Regions from separate parts of the Cupriavidus sp. FW305-F7 genome, predicted to be linked through region 2. Evidence: predicted binding sites of a transcription regulator. Region 2 holds the regulator's gene; the other holds the start of a gene.
The links. The regulator LexA, encoded in region 2, represses DNA repair genes until DNA is damaged. The targets are predictions, from matches to a motif close to ACTGTATNNNNATACAGT.

Region 1: a site for LexA is predicted at 1,721-1,738, ahead of AC3WL8_RS15720 (ATP-dependent helicase). Genes of this name have one in related genera too.

Annotation. Positions count from the first base shown of each region.
Region 1 is NZ_JBYSYC010000014.1:153,795-161,500, reverse strand. It holds gene AC3WL8_RS15735 (hypothetical protein) at 1-323, opposite strand, end outside; gene AC3WL8_RS15730 (SoxW family protein) at 472-978, shown strand; gene AC3WL8_RS15725 (TlpA disulfide reductase family protein) at 1,091-1,627, shown strand; gene AC3WL8_RS15720 (ATP-dependent helicase) at 1,778-3,877, shown strand; gene AC3WL8_RS15715 (aldehyde dehydrogenase family protein) at 3,887-4,099, opposite strand; partial or broken gene AC3WL8_RS15710 (aldehyde dehydrogenase family protein) at 4,155-4,307, opposite strand; partial or broken gene AC3WL8_RS15705 (helix-turn-helix domain-containing protein) at 4,468-4,575, opposite strand; gene AC3WL8_RS15700 (class I SAM-dependent rRNA methyltransferase) at 4,635-5,831, opposite strand; gene AC3WL8_RS15695 (YbeD family protein) at 6,042-6,350, opposite strand; gene AC3WL8_RS15690 (D-alanyl-D-alanine carboxypeptidase family protein) at 6,412-7,611, opposite strand; gene AC3WL8_RS15685 (alpha/beta hydrolase) at 7,674-7,706, opposite strand, start outside.
Region 2 is NZ_JBYSYC010000031.1:88,761-96,466, reverse strand. It holds gene AC3WL8_RS26020 (hypothetical protein) at 134-358, opposite strand; gene dusA (tRNA dihydrouridine(20/20a) synthase DusA) at 446-1,510, shown strand; gene AC3WL8_RS26010 (hypothetical protein) at 2,492-2,800, shown strand; tRNA gene AC3WL8_RS26005 (tRNA-His) at 2,907-2,982, shown strand; gene AC3WL8_RS26000 (hypothetical protein) at 3,041-3,418, shown strand; gene AC3WL8_RS25995 (hypothetical protein) at 3,458-3,628, opposite strand; gene lexA (transcriptional repressor LexA) at 3,739-4,392, opposite strand; gene AC3WL8_RS25985 (asparaginase) at 4,651-5,643, shown strand; gene rpsF (30S ribosomal protein S6) at 5,762-6,136, shown strand; gene priB (primosomal replication protein N) at 6,214-6,513, shown strand; gene rpsR (30S ribosomal protein S18) at 6,517-6,795, shown strand; gene rplI (50S ribosomal protein L9) at 6,828-7,280, shown strand; gene AC3WL8_RS25960 (replicative DNA helicase) at 7,449-7,706, shown strand, end outside.

The DNA of each region.
Region 1 (7,706 bases), on a different contig from region 2:
GCCTGCATCGCCGCCAGCGCCTCGCGCCGCAGGGCTTCGTCATCGGCGGGCAGCGTCACCACGCCCACGGCGAAGAGCGTGTCGTCGACGCGCGCGGCTTCCATCGTCATCGGCAGCTTGCGCCCGGCAATGGTCACGTCGCGCGCGGCGCTGGTGGGCTTGCCCGGATAGAGCGCGGCATAGGCGCCCTCGCCAGACTGGATGGTGCGCCAGTCATAGCGCGGCGAACAGGCGCACAGGGCGAATGCCAGCACGGCGGCACAGCACAGCAGCGGCCGGCGGACAGCGGCAGGAAAGCTCGGCGGAGGCGGCACAAGACGCATCGGGAATCCATGGGGGGACGGCGCGCACAGGCTGCGGGCGGCGCTGGCGGGCGCCATCGCCTGCGGGCGGAAACCGGTATTATCCCGAAAGCGGCGCGCCAGTGCTTGCCGCGCCGCTCCCACTACCCCCTGCCCCCACGTTCCTGCCATGCCTGCCGCCCGCATCGCCCGCCACGTCTTTGCCACCACCAGCCTGCGCTGGGTGGCCGCGAGCGCGTTGCTGGCAGCCGCAACCAGCATGCCCGCCGCCGCCAGCCCCGCTCATCTGCCGCCGGCCACCGACCTCGCCGCCCACGGCACCGAGGCCGCGCGCCGCGGCGAGCCGCTGGTGGTGCTGGTGTCGATGCCGGGCTGCAGCTATTGCGATGCCGTGCGCCGCAACTACCTCGGCCCGCAGGCCGCCGCCGGCGAGATTGCCGTGCGCGAACTCGACATGACCTCCGACACCCCGCTGCGCGATGCCGACGGCAGCCTGACTACCGCGCGCGCGTGGGCGCGGGCGCACCAGGTGCGGGTGGCGCCCACGGTGCTGTTCCTGGACCGCCAGGGCCGCGCCGCCGCCGGCCCGCTGCGCGGCATGCAGCCGGATTTCTACGGCGCCTACCTGGAACAGGCGCTGGACCAGGCACGCGCCGCCATCGCCACCCGGCGCTGAACGGATTGGCGCGCTTGCGGCAGATTGCCGCAGCCCGGCCCCGCGCAGCGCGCGAACGCCCGCGGCATTAGAATGTCCCAATGCTGACCCGAACCTGCCTGACCCGGATTCCATGACCACTGCTGCCCCTGCCATCAAAACCTCCCGCAAGCCCTGGCCCATCGTCGTGGCCGTAGTCGTGCTCGCGCTGCTGGGCTGGTTCGGCTACCGCGCGCTGTCGCCGGCCAATACGGCCCCGGCGGCCACCTTCACGCTGCTGTCGGGCGAGAAGGTCAGCACCGCCGACCTCAAGGGCAAGGTCTACATGATCAACTTCTGGGCCACCAGCTGCGCCACCTGCGTCAAGGAAATGCCGGACATGGTCCGCACCTATGAGCAGTTCAAGGGCAAGGGGCTGGAATTCGTCGCCGTGGCGATGAACTACGACCCGCCCATGTATGTGATGAACTACGCCAAGACGCGCGGCCTGCCGTTCAAGGTGGCCATGGATTCCGACGGCGCCGCGGCCAAGGCCTTCGGCAATGTGCAGCTGACGCCGACCACCTTCGTGGTAGACAAGGACGGCCGCATCCTGAAGCGCTATGTGGGCGAGCCCGAGTGGGATGCACTGCACAAGCTGCTGGATGGCGCGCTGGCAAAGTCCGCGTAACGCTCCCGGCGGCAACCGCAGCGAAAAGGTGCTCATTGAGCACCTTTTTTTGTTTTTAGGCACGATCGCCAGGGCAGCAGGTTGCGCGACATCCCTGTATGGATATACAGTTGGCGCCAGCCTTTTCTGAGCCTTCCCCGAGCCCCGCCTGTGACTTTGGACCTAGCCCCCGCCGCCGACCTCGCGGCCCCTGACGCCGATGACGTCCCCGCCTACCTGTCCCGGCTCAACCCGGAGCAGCGCGCCGCGGTGGAACACGGCAGCGACGCGCCGCTGCTGATCATCGCCGGCGCCGGCTCGGGCAAGACCAATACGCTGGCGCACCGGGTCGCGCACCTGGTGCTGGCCGGTGCCGATCCGCGCCGCATCCTGCTGCTGACGTTCTCGCGCCGCGCCGCGGCCGAGATGGGACGGCGCGTCGAGCGCATCGTCGACCAGGCACTCGGCACCCAGACCGGCGCGGGGCGCGCGGCGCTGCAATGGTCCGGCACCTTCCACGCCATCGGCGCGCGCCTGCTGCGCGAATACGCCGAGACCCTGGGCCTGTCGCCCGCCTTCACCATCAGCGACCGCGGCGATGCCGCCGACCTGATGCACGTGGTGCGCCACGACCTGGGGCTGTCAGAGACCGCCAGCCGCTTCCCGAAGAAGGAAACCTGCCTGTCGATCTACTCGCGCGTGGTCAACACCCAGGCGCTGCTGGAAGACGTGCTCAGGCAGCAGTTCCCGCGCTACGCGATGTGGGCCGATGCGCTGCGCACCTTGTTCGCCGGCTATGTCGAGGCCAAGCAGAAGCAGCATGTGCTGGACTATGACGACCTGCTGCTGTACTGGGCGCAGGCCATGGCCGAGCCCACCATCGCGCAGGACATGGGCGCGCGCTTCGACCATGTGCTGGTCGACGAATACCAGGACACCAATGCGCTGCAGGCGTCGATCCTGCTGGCCATGCGACCGGACGGCCGCGGCCTGACCGTGGTGGGCGACGACGCGCAGTCGATCTACGCCTTCCGCGGCGCTACCGTCCGCAATATCCTGGACTTCCCGGCGCAGTTCACGCCGGCCGCGCAGCAGGTCACGCTGTCGCAGAACTACCGCTCGACGCAGCCGATCCTGCAGGCCGCCAACGCCGTGATCGGGCTGGCGGCCGAGCGCTATACCAAGGACCTGTGGTCCGAGCGCGCCTCGGCCGAAAAGCCCGGCGTGATCGTGGTCAACGATGAGGCCGACCAGGCCCGCTACGTGGTCGAGCAGGTGCTGGCGCGGCGCGAGGCCGGCCTGACGCTGATGGCGCAGGCGGTGCTGTTCCGCGCCGCCGACCACAGTGCGCAGGTGGAGATCGAGCTGGCCCGGCGCAATATCCCGTTCGTGAAGTTCGGCGGACTGAAATTCCTGGAGTCGACCCACGTCAAGGACGTGCTGGCGGTGGTGCGCTGGCTGGAAAACCCGCGCGACCGCATGGCGGGCTTCCGCACGCTGCAGCTGCTGCCCGGCATCGGCCCCAAGACCGCGGCGCGCGTGCTGGATGCGATGGCGCTGGCCACCGAGCCCTTGTTCTCGCTGGAGGAATTCGAGCCGCCGCCGGCCGCCGCGCCCGCCTGGGCCGACCTGCTGGCGCTGGCGCGCGCGCTGATGGCGCCCACCTCGCCGTGGCCGTCGGAGTTCGAGCAAGTGCTGGCCTGGTACGCGCCGCACCTGGAGCGCCTGCACGACGATGCCGCCGCGCGCCAGGCCGACCTGCAGCAGCTGGAGCGCATCGCCGCCACCTACGGCGCGCGCGAGCGCTTCCTGACCGAGCTGACGCTGGACCCGCCCAGCGCCTCCAGCGACGAATCCGGCGTGCCCTCGCGCGACGAGGACTACCTGATCCTGTCGACCATCCACTCGGCCAAGGGCCAGGAGTGGAAGGCGGTGTACGTGCTCAATGCGGTCGACGGCTGCATGCCGAGCGACCTGGCGACCGGCACCACCGAAGAGATCGAGGAAGAACGGCGGTTGCTCTATGTGGCGATGACGCGGGCCAAGGACCACCTGGACATCGTGGTGCCGCAGCGCTTCTACGTGCACCAGCAGGTGGGCTTCGGCGACCGGCATGTGTATGCGTCGCGCACGCGCTTTTTGCCGAATCGCGTGATGCCCAACTTCCACAGCCGTGCCTGGCCGCCGCCGCCGATGCCGGGCGAGGCGCCGGCAAGGCCGGCGCTGGCGCCGGTGGACCTGGCCAGCCGGATGCGGAATATGTGGCGCTGAGCCTGCGCGCTACCCCGGTGCCAGCGCGATGTGCTTGTATTCGACGAAGTCATCGATCGCGGCCACGCCGTTGAGCCGGCCCTGCCCCGACTGCTTGTAGCCGCCCTCCTCGAATTCGTCGTAGACCGACGCCCAGTTGTTGATCCACACGGTGCCCGCCTCGAGCGCGCGCGCCATGATGCGCGCCACCAGCGCATTTGTCAGCGCCGTCTGCCCCGGCATCTTTGATCACCGCCGTGCAGCCCGCCGCCAGTGCCAGCGCCAGCGAGCGCACCATCAGCACCACCGGCGAATTCCACGGCACGATGATGCCGGCCACGCCCATCGGCTCGCGCAGCACCAGCGACAGCCGCCCCGGCCGCGGCTCGGCGGCGCGGCCGTATTCGGTGAGCGCGAGCCCGGCGTAGTAGCGCAGCTTGGCCGGCACCATGCCGACCTCGAAGGCCGCGCAGGCTCGTATTGGCGGCGAGTACGGCGTCCTCGGCCTCGCCCACCTCGACCAGGATGCGCATGCAGTATTCGTGGAAGACTTGCCCCGCTTCGGTCGCCGCGGCACCGCGCCCGCGTTGCAGCAGCGCGGCGCCGAGCCGTTGCTCCAGCATCTGCACACGCTGGCTGATCACCGACTTGGTCGTGTCCAGCCGCCGTGCCGCCTCGGTAATGCTGCCGGCATCGACCACGGCCACGAAGGCATGCATTTCAGAGAGTTTGTTCGTGACTCGCGCCTGCCCGTCCGTGAAGGCGTGGCCTGGCTGGCCTACGCCACCTTTTCCAGCAGCAATCCCTTCAGGTACTCCCCTTCCGGGAACGCGGCCAGCATCGGGTGATCCGTGCCCGCCGACAGCCGCCGCAGGATGCGCGCATCGGCGCGCGCATCGGTGACCGCGCCCGCCACGATCTTCTGAAACAGCTCCATGCTGATCGCGCCCGAGCACGAGTAGGTGAACAGCAGCCCGCCCGGGCGCAGCAGCTGCATGCCGACCAGGTTGATTTCCTTGTAGGCGCGCGCGGCGCGGTCGATATGCTGCGCCGACGGGGCGAACTTGGGCGGGTCCAGCACGATCAGGTCGAACTGGCGACCCTCGGCGCGGAATTCACGCAGGGTCTTGAACACGTCGGCATCGAGCCAGGTGGCGCGCTCGGGTTCGAAGCCGTTGAGCGTGACATTGCCCGCGGCGATCTTCAGCGCCTCGCCCGATGAATCGATCGAGGTCACCGAGGTGGCGCCGCCGCGCAGCGCCGCCAGCGAGAAGCCGCCGGTATAGCAGAAGCAGTTCAGCACCTCGCGCCCGACGGCCAGGTCGCCCACAAGCTTGCGGTTGTCGCGCTGGTCGACATAGAAGCCGGTCTTGTGGCCGTTGCGCACGTCGACGTAGTAGCGCACGCCGTGCTCGGTGACCGACAGCGCCGGATCCGGCTCGGCGCCGGCCAACACGCCGGTCACCAGCTCCAGGCCTTCGCGCTGGCGCACGGCGGCATCGGAACGCTCATAGACGTTGGGGCAGCCGGTCTCCTTGACCAGTGCCTGCACGATCGCGGTCTTCCAGTGTTCCACGCCGGCCGAATTGAACTGGCACACCAGCTGGCCCTTTTCACCATTGCCGTAGTAGTCGACGATCAGGCCGGGCAGCCGGTCGGATTCGCCGAAGATCAGCCGCACCGCGTCGCTGTCCTTCACCCATTGGCGCCGGTAGGCAATGGCCGCGGCCACGCGGCGCTTGAACAGGGCGTGGTCGACCGGCTCGTTTTCATCGAAGGTCCACGCGCGCGCGCGGATCTGCGACTCGGGGCTGTAGGCGGCCTTGGCCAGGAAGCGGCCGTCGGCGGCGCGCACGATCACGGTTGCGCCCGGCTCGCAGCGCCCTTCGGTCGTGGCAATGCCGGTGGCGTAGATCCACGGGTGGCGGCGCAGCAGGGATTTTTCCTTGCCGGGTTTCAGGGTGATGGTGTTCATGTTGGTATGGGGAAACTGCAGGCCACCAGCAATTGAAACTGGCGCGAACGCATCAAGGCGGCTCCCCTCTCCCGCTTGCGGGAGAGGGGTGGGGGTGAGGGCGGGAGCGTCGACGAAGTGATGCGTGTCGGTATGCCAGCGCCTGCCCTCACCCCCTGCCCCTCTCCCGCGCGCGGGAGAGGGGAGAAAACAGAGCGGGAGGGAGGGCCTTTACAGCACCACCTTCACCATCGGATGCGAAGTCAGCGCCCGATACAAATCATCGAGCTGCTCGCGGCTGGTCACCCACACCGTCACGGTCAGGCCCAGGTAGTTGCCGCCGCTCGAGGGGCGCATTTCCATCTTGCCTGCGTGGAAGTCGGGATCGAATCCCTGCACCAGCTCGACGATGGCCTCGGCAAAGCCGTCCTGCATCGCGCCCATCACCTTGATGGGGAAGTGGCTGGGATACTCGATCAGCGACTGCTCCGGCGGGATATCGCCAGTCTTGTTGCCGCTGCCTTGGTTGTCGGTTGTCATGTCGGATTCTCCGGCACGAAACCGGCGCGCCGCATGGCGCGCCAGCTTGCGCGCATTCAGGTCACTTGCGCTTGAACCACAGGCGGATGGTGTCCCACAGGCGGCCGAAGAAGCCGGCCTCAGGCACTTCTTCCAGCGCCACCACCGGGAACTCCGCCACCTTGTTGGTGCCGTCCATCAGCTTGACCATGCCCACCTGCTGGCCCGCCGAGATCGGCGCGATCAGCAGTTCCTGGCGCTCCAGCACCGGCTTGAGGCGCCCGCCGGTGCCCTTGGGCACGGTGACGAAGGTCTCGTTCTGCACGCCGATCTTGACCGTGCCGCTCTTGCCCTTGTAGATGTCCGGCGTGGCCAGCACCTGACCCTTGTCGTACAGGCGCAGCGTGTCGAAGAACTGGAAGCCGTAGTTGAGGATCTTCAGGCTTTCCTGGGTGCGCACCTGTTCGGTGGTGGTGCCGATCACGATTGAGATCAGGCGGCGCGAGCCGTCCGGCACGTTGGCCAGCGGCCGCTTGGCCGACGAGATCAGGCAGTAGCCGGCGGACTTGGTGTGGCCGGTCTTGACCCCGTCCACGGTCGGGTCGATATACAGCAGGCGGTTGCGGTTGGGCTGCCTGATCTTGTTATAGGTGAACTCCTTCTGCGAGTACATGGCGTAGTACTCGGGGAAGTCCTTGATCAGGCGCGTGGTCAGCGTCGCCAGGTCCACCGCGGTGGTGTAGTGGTTCGGGTCGGGAATGCCGTCGGTGTTGGTGAAGTGGGTGTTCTTCATGCCCATGCGCTGGGCCTCGCGGTTCATCATCGCGACGAAGCCCTCTTCCGAGCCGCCCACGGCTTCGGCCAGCGCCAGCGCGGCGTCGTTGCCCGACTGCACGATCAGGCCCAGCAGCAGGTCCTGCACGGTGACCGGCTTGTTGGGCTCGATGAACATGCGCGACTCGTCGCTTTTGACCTTGAGCACCAGGCTGGTCGGCACCACCGACTGGTCCAGCGTCAGGCGCTTTTCCTTGAGTGCCTCGAACGCGAGGTAGGCGGTCATCAGCTTGGTCAGCGAGGCCGGCTCGATGCGCGCGTCGGCATTCTGCGACGCCAGGGCCTGGCCGCTGGTCACGTCATACAGCATCCACGACTTGGCTGCGACCTGCGGCATCGGCACGCCCTGCGCCAGGACGGCGGCAGGCGCGGCGGCCAGCACGACGGCGGCGGCGATGGCGGCGGGAGCAAAAGCGGACGAAAGGCGTGTCGTGGCTCTATTCAGCATGTTTCTGTTTTCCGACAGTAAGAAGGTGGCGCGGGGATGGTCCGGGTGGCGGCGTGCCGGCCTCACCGGTCCCACGCATTGACGACGAGCTGCTT
Region 2 (7,706 bases):
CCGCAGATGGGGCAGTTTGCAGGTTCGGGCGACATGGCGGGGGCATGGATGAGTACTGTATGGATATACAGTATAGCGCGCTGACCGGAATCGCCATCGGTCATTTTCTTCAGGGTGGCTATCCCTGCGTGGCTTATTGTCGTTTCGACCGACTGATGCCTCCAAGCTTGCCGAGCACCTTGCATGCATCCGCCATGGCTTGCTCGTTGAGCGGGTACCCCCATGCCGGCTGGGCGATAGAGAAGACCGGGCTCAGGTGCGCCATGTTGAACACGACGGCGCTGCCTTGGCTCAGGCGAACCTGCGCGGTGTACCCTATACTTCCGTCCTTTCGCACGCGCTGCGTGATCGTCCCCATATTCTCGGCGCTACAAAAGTTGAGATGGTGCTAAATCGTAGCGCTTGGGACGGAAAAATTGGACGAAATAGGCGGAATCGGCAGGAAATGGAACGCACTCACGGCACCCCGGAAACTGAGGCTACAGGCGGGAAACAAGGAAATATAAGGGCTCGCAGAATATCTGTAGCCCCGATGATGGACTGGACCGACCGCCACTGCCGCATGTTCCACCGCCAGCTCAGCCGCCACACCTGGCTGTACACCGAGATGGTGACCACCGGCGCGCTGCTGCATGGCGACGTCCCGCGCCATCTGGATTTCGATGCGGCCGAACACCCGGTCGCGCTGCAGTTGGGCGGCAGCGAGCCGGCCGATCTTGCCATGGCGGCCAAGCTGGGCCAGCAATGGGGCTATGCGGAAGTCAACCTGAACTGCGGCTGCCCATCCGAGCGCGTGCAGCGCGGGGCCTTCGGCGCCTGCCTGATGGCAGAGCCGCAACTGGTGGCCGACTGCGTCAAGGCGATGCGCGAAGCGGTGGACATCCCGGTCACCGTCAAGCATCGCATCGGCATCGACAAGATCGAGCACTACGATTTCGTTCGTGATTTCGTCGGCCGGGTGGCCGAGGCGGGTTGCGGCACGTTTATCGTCCACGCGCGCAATGCGATCCTGAAGGGCCTGAGCCCGAAAGAAAACCGTGAGATTCCGCCGCTGCGCTATGAGGTGGCGTACCAGCTGAAGCAGGAGTTTCCGGGCCTTGAGATCCTGATCAACGGCGGCATCGTCAGCTATGACGAGATGGCGGCCCACCTCGAGCACGTCGATGGCGTGATGATCGGTCGCGAGGCATACCATCAGCCCTATGTATTGGCCGAAATGGATGCGCGCTTCTATGGCGATGCGAGTGCGCCGACGCCGTCGCGGCTCGACGTCGAACTGGCGATGCAGCGCTATATCGGCGACCTGGTGGAGCGGGGTGGATATATGGGTGCGGTCACGCGCCACATGCTCGGCCTGCATCGTGGAATTGCGGGCGGGCGCGGCTGGCGCCGCGTGCTGTCGGATGCCAAGCGCATGAATGCGGCACGCACGCGTGCCGATGTGAATGCATTGTTCGAAGAGGCGCGCGCGCACTTGCGGCCGCAGACACAAGAGCCACTTGCCGCGTAAGCGAGCGTGGCCCGCGCGCGCACTGCCGAGGCCGCGTTCTAACTTCAAATCGTGAAAATGTGCATGGCTGCGCGGGGGTACCGCGCGCCGCACTTGCAATGCCTGATCGCCCGGAAACCGGCGCCAGGAAAGGGATTCCCCTAATTCGCTGAGGCAGGGCACTTCCATACACTGTGCCTGCCCTCGAATACAGGGCTTTCTTCAACTGATTATTAGCCCGCTTCGGCGGGCTTTTTTTTGTCGGCGCTTTCTTGCTGCTACGCCAGGCTTGTTGCTCTTCGTTTACCCGTATGGTGCATTGCCGGGATGACAGTTACAGTGCAACCGCCTTCAGGGCATTTGAGATCGCTAAATTTAAGAGTCCGCGCTGCGGACTCTTTTTTTGCGCGCTCGCATTGCATGCGCCAGACGAGGGAATTAGACGGTCGCCCTCGTAAAGAGTTCCATCGGTCACGCTGGCAGGCTAGCGCGTATGGCTGATGCCTACGTCCAGCGTGCCGTATGTCGTGATGCTGGATTCCCTGCCGTCGACCCCGCCGCCAGCACATCCGCCGAGCAAGGCCGCCAATACTGTCAGCGCAAGAATTCGCGCAGGCCATCTACACTTGATTTGCATTCCCGTTCCCTGCGTTCGTTGACGTGTCGATTTTGTCGATGACGTCGATTGGGCTCGCATACGCTCGCGAGGTTCCATCGCCAGGTGCTGGCGCCACGGCAATGAGCGGGCAGGGTGGCCAAAAAGAGGCAGGCGGCCCGATGGGGCGGGCCGCCTGACGGGAAGGTCGAGGGGGGTCAATGTCCCTCAGGCACAAGTATCGCTTCGCGCATTTGCGGCATGAACCCTGCAGAGGTAGGGGCTGTGCACAGCATATTTCCGCGAGCGATCGACGGCATGCGCGAAGGTGCCAGCCGGGCCGGGCGCCCTGGTCGGCGGCCGTGATACGATCCCTCGCATTTGCCCCAGGCGAGACAAGGCATGGCATGCGGACCGATGCCGGCAGGGGGGGCAGCGTGGAAAGAGCAAACGTGGAAAACGAAGCGCCGTTCGGTGTTGTCTATGAAGACTTCAGGGTGGTCTGGGTTGCCGAGCAACTGCAGGACGGCAAATGGACGGCACGCTACTGCTGGCACCCCGGCACTTCGGAAGCCGCGGGCAAGGCGTTGCAGGAAGCCGTGCTGAACGGCAAGTCGCGCCGCCTGTTGGGGCAGTTCGATACCGAAGCCGAGACCGTCGAGGCCATCAAGCAGGCAGTGCTGCTTGAGGCAAAGTGGAGCCCGTCCCGAACCTGAGCTTTTATCTAAAAAAAATTGTGCCGGATACTAGCCATTCCGGAAAACTGTTTGTATAATCTTGGTTTTCGTCGATCAGCAACGTAACGCGCTGATGACTTCTACGGTGGCTGTAGCTCAGTTGGTAGAGTCCAGGATTGTGATTCCTGTCGTCGTGGGTTCGAGTCCCATCAGCCACCCCAAAGCATTTTCCAGAACGGCGCCTCGCGAGGGCGCCGTTTTGCATTCCCCGGGGATGGTATGTCTGTTCGAGCGGCAGTGATTGGCGTAGCGATGGCAGCCATGGTGGCAGGGTGTGCCACCGGTACTTCTGAAAAGGACATTCGCGCGCGTGCGCCCATGCGCTTGTTCACGCCAGCAACGATGGGCGATGTTGCGAAATGCCTGCGCAACAATCTGGGCGATGACGCCGCGGTCATCAACTATCCGGCGAAGAACCAGACTGAGATCCGCATCGGCCAGACCACGTCTGGGGGTGAATACCGATACGCCTATCTGATTTCGCTGACGGCGAAGCCGGATGGTACGGCTCTGGAACTGCGCAAGAGCGATACGTGGTTCCCGCAGCTGACGCCGCAGGAGCTGGAAGCCGAAGCCAAGGCGTGTGTGCGTAGCTGAGGGCGGGGCCCACGGCTACGCGGGCTGCGCCCGCAGGGTTCAGGCAGCCAGCTTTTCGGCGGTTTCGAGTTCAAGCATGCGGCAGATCGCCGCCATGCTGCCGACCATGGTGCGGCGCTGCGTACCCTGGTAGACGCGTACGCCCTTGCTCTGGCGGAACGGCACGGGCTTGACCGGGCGACGGGCGGCGACTTGGTGGATTTGCGGCATGGTGGCACCTCTTTTGGGCAAAGCGGGGTCAACACCCGGCAAGCCGGGTGGCGTCTGCAAAGCAATGGAAGCGGGTGGGCCCGCGCAGGCTCGCTGCCTGCGGTGCCCGGCTAGAAGCCGGAAGATCGGATCAGACCGACGGCGATGCCTTCCAGCGAGAACTCCTCGCCAGGCTCCACGATGATGTTGGTGAAGTCCGGGTTTTCTGCGATCAGTTCGATATGGCCACCGCGCCGCTGCAGGCGCTTGACGGTCACGTCATCACCCAGGCGCGCCACCACGATCTTGCCGTTGGCGGCTTCGCTGGCGCGGCGCACGGCCAGCAGGTCGCCATCGAGGATGCCGGCATCGCGCATGCTCAGGCCGCGCACGCGCAGCAGGTAATCGGGGCGTTCGTCGAAGACCGAGGCGTCGACCTGGTACTGGCGGTCGATATGCTCGGCGGCGAGTATCGGGCTGCCGGCAGCAACGCGGCCCACCAGCGGCAGCGTCAGCTGCATCACGCCGGCCATCGGCAACGAAAACTGGTCAGGCATTTCCGAATCGCTGCGTGCCACCTTCAGGCGGATGCCGCGTGAGGCGCCCGGGGTCAATTCGATCACGCCCTTGCGTGCCAGCGCCCTCAGGTGTTCTTCTGCGGCATTGGGCGATGAGAAGCCGAATTCTGCGGCGATTTCGGCGCGCGTGGGCGGAAAGCCGGTGCGGCGGATCGTGTTGCGGATCAGATCGAAAATCTGCTGCTGCCGGGGTGTCAGGGTCGCCATGGGATCGCCATTCCGTGCGGGGCCGCGGGGATTCCGGGTAAGGGATCGGTCGATCCTTTATCCTGCATCCGGCTGGCCAGGCACTGTATGTTTAAACAGTATGCTGTGATTTTATACAGTATCGGCCTGAGCGCAAGCAGAATTTTTGGGGCGTGTCGCATGGATGGATTTGTGGATCGCCAGCGCGGGCCCGCGGCGAGGCGGGGCGCGCCCGTTACAATCGGCATTCCTGTTTTCCCACTTTCTTTGCACGCCTCCATGACCCAATTGCCTCGCATCGTCGTACTTGCCACCGGCGGCACCATCGCTGGCGCGGCCGGCAACTCCGCCAGCAGCGCTCGCTACCAGGCGGCGACCGTGCCGGTGTCGTCGTTGCTGGCAGCGGTGCCCGCGCTGCAGTCGGCGGCCCGCATCGAAGCCGAGCAGGTGGCCCAGGTCGACAGCAAAGACATGACCTTCATGCTCTGGCAAACGCTGGCGGCGCGGGTTGAGCACTGGTCCGCGCAGCCCGACGTGGCCGGCATCGTGATCACGCACGGCACCGATACACTGGAAGAAACCGCGATGGCGCTGCACCTGACGCAATCGTGTCCGGTGCCCGTGGTGATGACGGCGGCAATGCGGCCATCGACGTCGCTGTCGGCCGATGGCCCGCTGAACCTGCTGGATGCGGTGCGCGTGGCCGCTCATCCCGATGCGCGCGGCAAGGGTGTGCTGGTGGTGCTGAACCAGCAGATCCACGCTGCGCGGGATGTGGCCAAGGCCCACACGTCGGCGGTCGATGCCTTTGTCTCGGCCTGCGGGCCGCTGGGTTTCGTGCAGGATGACTACGTGCGCTTCGCGCGCGCGCCGCGCGCGGCCTGGGTGATTGGGCCGATGCCGACGGCGTGGCCGGTGGTGGAGATCGTGGCCAGCTACGCCCAGCCGGGCAGGGTGGCTGTGGATGCGCTGGTCCGCGCGGGCGTCGCCGGACTGGTGGTGGCTGCCGCTGGCAATGGCTCGGTGCATGAGGTGCTGGCCGAGGCGCTGGCCGATGCCGCTGCCGCGGGTGTGGCCGTGGTGCGCAGTTCCCGCACCGGGGCCGGCCATGTGGCGATTCCGCCCCAGCTCAGCCCGGCGGATGGGGCTTTTGTTTCCGCAACGGACCTCAATCCCTATAAGGCGCGCGTGCTGCTGGCCATGGCGCTAGCAGCCGACGCAGGGCTGGCGCGGGATCCGGCGAGGCTGCAGGCCTTGATTGCCAACGCCTGATTTGCCTGTGTAAACAGCGGCTTGCGCACTTGCCGATACGCGCGCTATAATGTAAGGCTATTCAACCTTGCCACACCGGACTCGTGACGCCCGGGTGGCTAATCCAAAAGGAGCGTCAATGCGTCATTACGAAATCGTCTTCATCGTCCACCCGGACCAGAGCGAACAAGTGCCGGCCATGATCGAGCGCTACAAGCAGCTCGTGACCTCGCAGAACGGCAACGTTCACCGCGTGGAAGACTGGGGCCGTCGCCAGATGGCTTACATGATCCAGAAGCTGGCCAAGGCTCACTACGTTTGCCTGAACATCGAATGCGGCAAGGAAACGCTGGCTGAACTGGAACACGCGTTCAAGTTCAACGACGCCGTCCTGCGCCACCTGATCGTGCAGACCAAGAAGGCCGAGACTGCACCTTCGCCGATGATGAAGGAAGTGCAGCGCGAAGAAGCCCGCAAGGCCGCGCAAACGACCACCGAAGGCCAGGCCGCCTGAGTGCGGACTGCGGTGCGTGCCATGGCTGACAGCGTCAGCCATGGCAGCATGGATTGCAACCAGCAAGAGGCCCCGCGTTGAACCAGCTTCGGCTTGCCGCCACCCTGGCGGAACGCGATGCCCTGCGCTATACCCCGGCCGGGGTCCCCGTCGTGAACTGCATCCTGCAGTACAGCGGCGAGGCCGTCGAGGCGCAAACGCCGCGGCAGGTCGAGTTTGCAATCGCAGCGATGGGGATCGGACAGGTTGGCCAGCGTCTGGAGCGGTTGCCGCTCGGCACGCTGCTCGACTGTGAAGGATTCCTGGCCCGCAGGCACCGCAACAGCAAGGCTCTCGTCTTTCACATCACTGGATGTAAAGCATTCGAAAAGGATTGAATCATGGCATTCGTCAAACGTGACAACAAGAACAAGAAGCGCTTCCAGCAACAGAACCCGCTGTTCAAGCGCAAGCGCTTCTGCCGCTTCACCGTGGCTGGCGTGGAACAGATCGACTACAAGGATCTGGACACCCTGAAGGACTTCATCGGCGACAACGGCAAGATCACGCCGGCCCGCCTGACCGGTACTAAGGCTCACTATCAGCGTCAGCTGGATACGGCCATCAAGCGTGCGCGTTTCCTCGCGCTGATGCCGTACACCGACCTGCACAAGAACTGATCAGGCCCTAGGTCCGTTAAGGAGAGAATGCGATGCAAATTATTCTGCTGGAAAAAGTCGTCAACCTGGGCAACCTGGGTGACATCGTCAAGGTGAAGGACGGTTACGCCCGTAACTTCCTGATCCCGGGCAAGAAGGCCCGCCGCGCTACGCAAACCGCGATCGCCGAATTCGAAGTCAAGCGCGCCGAGCTGGAAAAGGCCGCTGCCGAGAAGCTGGCCGCCGCGCAAGCCGAAGGCGAGAAGCTGAACGGCCTGACGGTACAGATCAGCCAGAAGTCGGGTGTGGACGGCCGCCTGTTCGGTTCCGTGACCAACGCCGACATCGCTGAAGCCCTGGCTGGCCAAGGCTTCAAGCTGGAAAAGGCCCAGGTTCGCATGCCGAACGGCCCGCTGAAGATGGTGGGCGACCACCCGGTCAGCGTCGCGCTGCACACGGACGTCGTGGTCGACGTGACCGTGTCGGTCGTGGGCGAGAGCGTCTAAGGACGTGCCGCCTCGCCGGCGCGCTGCGCCGGCTGAAGCACCGCAAGCACTGCAAGCAAGAAAGGCAGGAGCCCTGGCTCCTGCCTTTTTTGTTGTTCGCTTGTCATTGCAGGCCCGGTCGCCAAATGTACGGCGAAGTGCGTCCACCCGCCGGTATAATCCCTCCCCATGAACGCGCCTGTCGCCGACCCCCAACTCGAGAACCTCAAGGTCCCGCCGCATTCCATCGAAGCCGAGCAATCGGTGCTGGGTGGCCTGCTGCTGGACAACGCCGCCTGGGACCGCATTGCGGACTTCATCTCCGAGGCGGATTTCTACCGTTTTGACCACCGGATGATCTTCCAGAGCATCGCCCGGTTGATCTCGGCCACCAAGCCGGCCGACGTGATCACGGTCTATGAAATGCTGCAGGTGGCTGGCAAGGCC